DNA from 2 places in the Enterovibrio sp. FF113 genome. Region 1 is predicted to be linked to the other one. Evidence: riboswitches for the same ligand, from Rfam matches in the RefSeq annotation. Region 1 holds a riboswitch; the other holds the start of a gene.
What was found. Region 1 has a riboswitch for lysine ahead of ACED36_RS09315 (Na+/H+ antiporter NhaC family protein). Riboswitches for the same ligand answer to the same signal wherever they lie in the genome.

Region 1 (3,425 bases):
AACGTATCGGCGAAGAATATGGCGTGCAGCCACGCTTTCTTGTCGCGCTTTGGGGAGTGGAAAGTAACTTCGGTGCGTTAACCGGAAATTATAATGTCGTTGAAGCACTGACCACATTGGCTTATGACGGTAGGCGAGAAGCTTTCTTTCGCAAAGAAGTATTTGCGGCATTAACCATTCTGCAAGAAGGCCATATTGCACCAAGCGATATGAAAGGTTCGTGGGCAGGAGCAATGGGGCAATGCCAGTTTATGCCTAGCTCATTTATTTCATTTGCCGCCGATGGAAATAACGATGGAAAGAAAGATATTTGGACGTCAAAACCCGACGTATTTGCATCGTCTGCGAATTATTTAAAAAATGCTGGTTGGGATAGCGAATACACTTGGGGACGTCAAGTAAAAGTGCCAGAAGGCATTGAGAGAGAATTGTCAGGATTAGGTCAAGATAAAGCCAAAACATTAGCAGAATGGGAAGGGTTAGGTATACGTCGTATGAATAATACCTCGTTGCCTGATGTCGATATTAACGCCTGGTTGATTCAGCCTGATGACGAATATGGACGAAGCTATTTGGTTTATGGTAATTACCAAAGCTTGATGAAATGGAACCGTTCGCACTATTTTGCCATTGCCGTAAGCCACTTGGCCGATAGGATTAAGTCTGGCTAGCTGATTAGATTAGCCTGCAATGATTGCGTTAATTTCCTTAAAATTATCTGTGGTATTTTTATTGATGGTCGCATGATAAATGCGACCATAACGCGAGCTTAGACCAACGAATTAATCACTATTGTAATCGTACCCAGACCCAGACCATTAGGGTTGGGATAAAAAAAAGGGGCGAAAGCCCCTTTTTTTTGTTCAGCTTGACGCTATTTCATCACAAGCCGATAACAACTAATGTGCTATTACAGCAGGAAGTCTTCGATCTTCTTGCCGCTTTCAAGCGCTTCTTTAATTGTTTTTGGCGTACGACCTTGGCCAGTCCACGTTTTTTCTGAACCGTCTACGTCAATGTACTTATATTTTGCTGGACGAGCAGCACGCTTAGATTTTGGTTTAGCACCACCAAGAGTCGCCAGCAATTCTTCTGGGTCAATACCGTCTTTGATCAACATCTCACGGTATTTCTCAAGTTTTTCCAGACGCTCTTTTTCTGCTTCGTTAGCTTCTGCTTCAGATTCTTCACGCTCTGCAACGACAGCTTGCAGTTTTTCCAGAGCTTCTTGTAGTTGTTCCAGAGTAAGTTCACGCGCCACGGCACGAAGGCTGCGCAGGTTTAACAATACTTTCAGTGCATCAGACATTATGCCTATCCTATTCTCTCGTTTATAATAATTAATTACCGTACTAAGAGTAGCAAGAATAATTAATTCTTTGCAATGTTTGCTTAATTAAATTCTTTAATATTAGATATCGAATTTAAGAAAAGTGCAAACTTAAATAAACCTTATTGGCTTTTTCTTGAAAAAAATCGAATGGGTTATCCGTGGGGTGTACAATAAAGCCGTCATGCGTGTTTGACTTTGCATGCGTTGAGAGAAGAAGAAGTTGACGGTTGTGGGTGATTTGTAAATACCATGCACTTAATGTGTAAAATCATTTAGATGGTTATTGCAATGTCCTCGATGTCACATACAATACGCAGGCTTTATGCACGTAGAGGTGCGCTATTTATCAGTAACACATTTTAGGGTGATGCCGTTGAGAATGTGAGAAAGGAAATAGCGCCGAAGTAGAATCTTGCCAATCAAGCTATTCTGCTGGGGTTGTGCTCTAACAGACACAACACTGCCATAGTATTGGGATTTAACTATGGAGCGCTACTGTGGTTTAAGAATGCGTTTAACCATTGTCATTTATTAATTGGTTTCCATTTCTGCAGTAGATCTCCAACCTTACAGGTTGATATAGAGATCATGAACTTAGTCGATTTTTCCGCGTCTTCTTTATCGGTATTGCCCGCGATTCTTGCGCTGGGCCTCGCCATTGTTACACGTCGTGTTTTGTTATCATTAGGGCTGGGTATTCTCTCTGGCGCATTGCTACTCAATGACTTTTCTTTGTCGGCGACCACGTATTATCTTACCGGGCTTGTAAAAGGCCTTTTTATTGATGATGGCAGCATTAATAGCTGGAACATGAGCATTGTGGCTTTCTTAGTCTTGCTGGGTTCCCTTACTGCACTTATCACACTTTCCGGTGGCACACGTGCATTTGCTGAATGGGCGCAAACTCGCATTAAAAGTAAGCGCGGTGCAAAACTTCTGGCAGCATTTCTAGGCGTATTCATTTTTGTTGATGACTATTTTAATAGCCTAGCGGTTGGCGCCATTAGTCGTCCTGTGACTGACCGTTTTCATGTGTCGCGTGCGAAACTCGCTTATATTCTCGATTCAACTGCAGCGCCAATGTGCGTGATCATGCCAGCGTCAAGCTGGGGTGCATATATCATTACGGTGGTTGGCGGCATTCTTGTCAGCCATGGCGTGACTGATTACAGCCCACTCAGCGCATTCGCGCACATGATCCCAATGAACTTCTATGCCATTTTTGCTTTGCTGATGGTGTTCGCGGTTGCTTGGTTCCAGATGGATGTGGGCCCAATGCGTCGTTTTGAATACGAGGCATCGACGGGCAGTCGTTTAGGCGATGATGAAAATAGCGGACCATCATTAGATGACGAGCTAGGCATAGAAGAAAGCGAAAAAGGTAGCGTGGCCGATCTAGTGGTGCCAATTGTTGTACTTATCGTGGCGACCATGTCTTGGATGGTGTATTCGGGCGCTCAAGCGTTAGAAGTCAATGGTAAAGCCTTCTCTATTCTCGGTGCATTTGAAAACACCGATGTGGGTATGTCACTGTTGTATGGCAGTGCAATGGGTCTGCTGTCAGCATTGATCACTGTATTCAAACAGCGTATTCCAGTACCAGAAGTTGGCCAAACCGTTTGGATTGGTGCCAAATCTATGTTTGGCGCTATCTTGATCTTGCTGTTTGCGTGGACGATAGGCAGCGTGATTGGTGATATGGCGACGGGTAAGTTTTTGTCGACCTTGATCCAAGGTAACTTGTCGCCACAACTTCTACCTGTATTGCTGTTCTTGTTGTCTGCTGCAATGGCCTTTTCAACCGGTACCTCATGGGGTACGTTCGGTATCATGCTGCCAATCGCAGGTGACCTTTCTGCTGCAACTGATATTGCGTTAATGCTGCCGATGTTGTCCGCTGTACTTGCTGGTGCCGTGTTCGGCGATCACTGCTCGCCAATTTCAGATACCACCATCTTGTCAGCAACCGGTGCACGTTGTGGACACATTGACCACGTTTCTACGCAGTTACCGTATGCGCTGGCTGTGGCGCTGGTGGCCGGTATCTCTTACTTGGTGTTGGGCTTCACGGATTCGTTGTCGATTTCGCTGT
Region 2 (3,425 bases), on a different contig from region 1:
GCGGTGTATCCCATCAAGCCAATACGCCATGCTTTGCCTGCTAATGCGCCGAGTCCTGCGCCTATCTCAAGGTTGTATTCATTGAGCAAACGACTACGCACGCTGGCATCATCAATACCATCAGGCACTGACACTGCATTTAGCTGTGGAAGACGATCGGCTTCATCGACAAGAAAGCGGATGCCCAACGATTCAAGTTCGGCTTTCAACAACGCATGCATCTCGCGATGACGCTGCCATGCATTTTCTAGCCCTTCTTGTTTGAGCATCAGCAGCGATTCATGGAGCGCATATAAGCTATTTACAGGTGCAGTGTGATGGTAACTGCGCTTACCTGTGCCACTCCAATATGCGAGCACCAGGCTCTGATCGAGGAACCAGCTTTGTACTTTCTCAGTGCGCTTCTGCATTTTCTCAACCGCGCGTGGAGAGAAGGTCACGGGCGATAATCCTGGTACGCAAGACAGGCATTTTTGGCTGCCGGAATACACCGCATCCAGTTGCCATTCATCCACCAGCAATGGCACACCGCCTAACGAAGTCACAGCGTCGACAATGGTCAAGCAATCATGCTCTCTCGCTAAAGCCGATAACGTTTTTGCGTCACTAAGCGCACCGGTAGAGGTTTCTGCATGCACAAATGCCAACAATGACGCCTGAGGGTTGTCACGCAATGCTTGTTCAACTTTGGCGGGGTCAACTGGCTTACCCCACTCATCGTCTACCATTACCGCCGTTGCACCGCAGCGTTCTACGTTTTCCCGCATACGGTCGCCAAACACGCCATTGCGGCAAACGATAACGGTATCGCCCAGCTCAATCAGGTTAACAAAGCACGTTTCCATGCCCGCGCTGCCGGGGGCAGAAACAGCAATGGTGAACGCGTTTTCAGTTTGGAATGCGTATTGAAGTAGCGCCTTAACCTCATCCATCATGCCGACAAAAAGTGGGTCTAAGTGACCAATCGTTGGCTGGGACAAAGCTTGCAATACCCGCGGTGATACGTCTGAAGGGCCAGGGCCCATCAAGGTACGTTGCGGCGGAATAAATCGGGATATTGTCATTGTCGGCTCTCCATAAGCATCCATTCGTTTACTTACCCTATCACCGGAACTGCATTTGCCAAACCCCCGTCCACGCATAAACCCAAGCTTCGTCATGCTTCATTTGATCGACTGAATCGAAAAGAGATGCAAGTTGATGCAATCGGTAATTGACAAAAACGTCACAAAACATTATCAATAGAGAGCAATTTTTGCGCAGTGCATTTTTGCCACGCAAAAGCAGAAGAGGCGCGTCTATCAGGCAGTCTGTTTGCGGAGCCCCAACTCCAAAGCAAACCGATCAGGGGATAGACGCCGAGACAAAACCAAACCTTGGGGGTTGGATTGTCGGTCTTGAGGGTTGAATCCTTCGGATTGTCATCTCTAATGAGATGGAGCGCTTCTGGAGAAATATCCTTTCTTCCGTACCCGCCCTCTTACTGCCATACAATTTTTACTATTTTAAGTTTCAAATATTTTGGGATAACTCCATTCGCAATTAAGGGAGATAAAGGGAAGTGAACGCATTAAATGTCGCAAAATTTGGCGGCACGAGTGTCGCCGACTACGCTGCTATGTCAAACAGCGCATCGGTGATCAAAGGGAATTCAGACACTCGACTGGTAGTGATTAGCGCTTGTTCTGGCGTGACAAATTTACTGGTTGAATTGGCAAATGGTGTTGCCGATGCAAAAAAACAACAAGATGTGTTGGCCAAAATTGCCGATATTCACTTCAGTATTTTGGAACACTTGCCTGCGAACGCAGCGGTGGACATTGCCATCAATGACGTTCTTGATGAAGTTGCAACTTTCGCAACTGCCGCTGCAACGTCCCCTTCTGACCGTTTAACGGATAGCCTGGTTGCATGCGGCGAATTGATGTCTACGCATATTTTCACGCACCTGTTAAATGCCCAAGGCATTGATGCTGAACGCGTCGATGTACGCCAAATATTAAAAACAGACAATGTCTTTGGCAATGCAACCCCAGATTTGGTTGAAACTGCCTTTCATGCTCAAGGAATTCTGCGCCCGCTGTGTGATGCAAAGGTCGCGGTAACCCAAGGTTTCATTGGCGCGGACAATGACGGCAATACCACCACCCTAGGCCGTGGTGGTTCAGATTATAGCGCCGCGTTGCTGGCAGAAGCCGTGCAAGCAACCTCACTGGAAATCTGGACGGATGTGCCTGGTATCTACAGTACCGATCCTCGAATTGCGCCTGCAGCCAGCCCCATTGATGAAATCAGCTTCAGTGAAGCGTCTGAGATGGCCAATTTTGGTGCGAAAATCTTGCACCCATCCACCTTAGTACCCGCAATGCGCCACGATATACCGGTGTTTGTTGGCTCATCAAAAGCGCCTGAGCAAGGTGGAACTTGGATTCGCGATACCGCGAAACAATCTCCTCTATTTCGCGCACTGGCACTGCGTTGCAACCAAACCATGGTGACGCTCACTAGCCTGAATATGTTCCACGCTTACGGTTTTCTTGCCGAGGTCTTCAACATTCTGGCCAAGCACAAGGTCTCCGTGGATCTCATCACCACTTCTGAAGTCAGTGTTTCCTTGACTCTTGATCAGACAAACACCCGTGGCGGGGCACCCACCTTACCGGACGGTGCAGAAAAAGAGTTAGCAAAACTGTGTAAGGTCACCGTGGAGCAAGATATGTGCTTAGTTGCTTTGATTGGTAACCATATGGGCGAGTCACGCGGCGCAGCTGCCAAAATTTTCGGAACACTCGAAGACTATAATCTGCGTATGATTTGCTATGGTGCCAGCAGCCATAATCTGTGTTTTTTGACGAGCACAAACGAATCAAAAGACGTAGTAAGAGCACTTCATAAAGAGCTGTTTGAAAACGAATAATCGAAAGGATAAACACTCACTTTAAACAAGCAGGAACTTCCTGCTTGTTTGATTTTTAACGACACTACTCCCCCTTCCCTCCTAAAAACACGCTCTAACACAATCAATAAAGTCATCACGTTTATTAGTTTTAAAACACGTTAAATCCAACTTGCTTCATAAGCTTATTGCCAGCCCGCACCTGCGGAGCCGCGATATAAGCCTTGTCTATGAACATTGAATTGATAAGTGGGTTTCGTATGAGTGATGGCACTTCTGCAGCGATAAAACGTTGGCTGAATTTTCGATGGTTTTTGATCGCGAGTCTTTCTGTGTTGTTTGGTTGTGACCGTCACGATAACTATGACGTCATCGAGTGCCTCGATGATAACGCTGTTTCAGTACAAATCTCACCGTTCCCCATTAACACCAAAGGCTCATCTGCGCTTATTCTCGCCAAAGGCAATACCCAGCCTTTTATTGCATTAGCCACTTATCCCGACGGACAAGTAGTCAATGTGACCAACAT

Region 2: another riboswitch for lysine. It lies ahead of lysC (lysine-sensitive aspartokinase 3); the one in region 1 lies ahead of ACED36_RS09315 (Na+/H+ antiporter NhaC family protein).

The regions. Positions count from the first base shown of each region.
Region 1 covers NZ_JBGONO010000009.1:144,677-148,101, reverse strand. Annotated here, with positions in the region: gene ACED36_RS09325 (lytic transglycosylase domain-containing protein) at 1-671, shown strand, start outside; gene ACED36_RS09320 (H-NS family nucleoid-associated regulatory protein) at 911-1,309, opposite strand; lysine riboswitch at 1,655-1,836, shown strand; gene ACED36_RS09315 (Na+/H+ antiporter NhaC family protein) at 1,922-3,425, shown strand, end outside.
Region 2 covers NZ_JBGONO010000012.1:161,910-165,334, forward strand. Annotated here, with positions in the region: gene ACED36_RS11815 (alanine--glyoxylate aminotransferase family protein) at 1-1,064, opposite strand, end outside; lysine riboswitch at 1,280-1,454, shown strand; gene lysC (lysine-sensitive aspartokinase 3) at 1,562-2,917, shown strand; gene ACED36_RS11825 (Ig-like domain-containing protein) at 3,157-3,425, shown strand, end outside.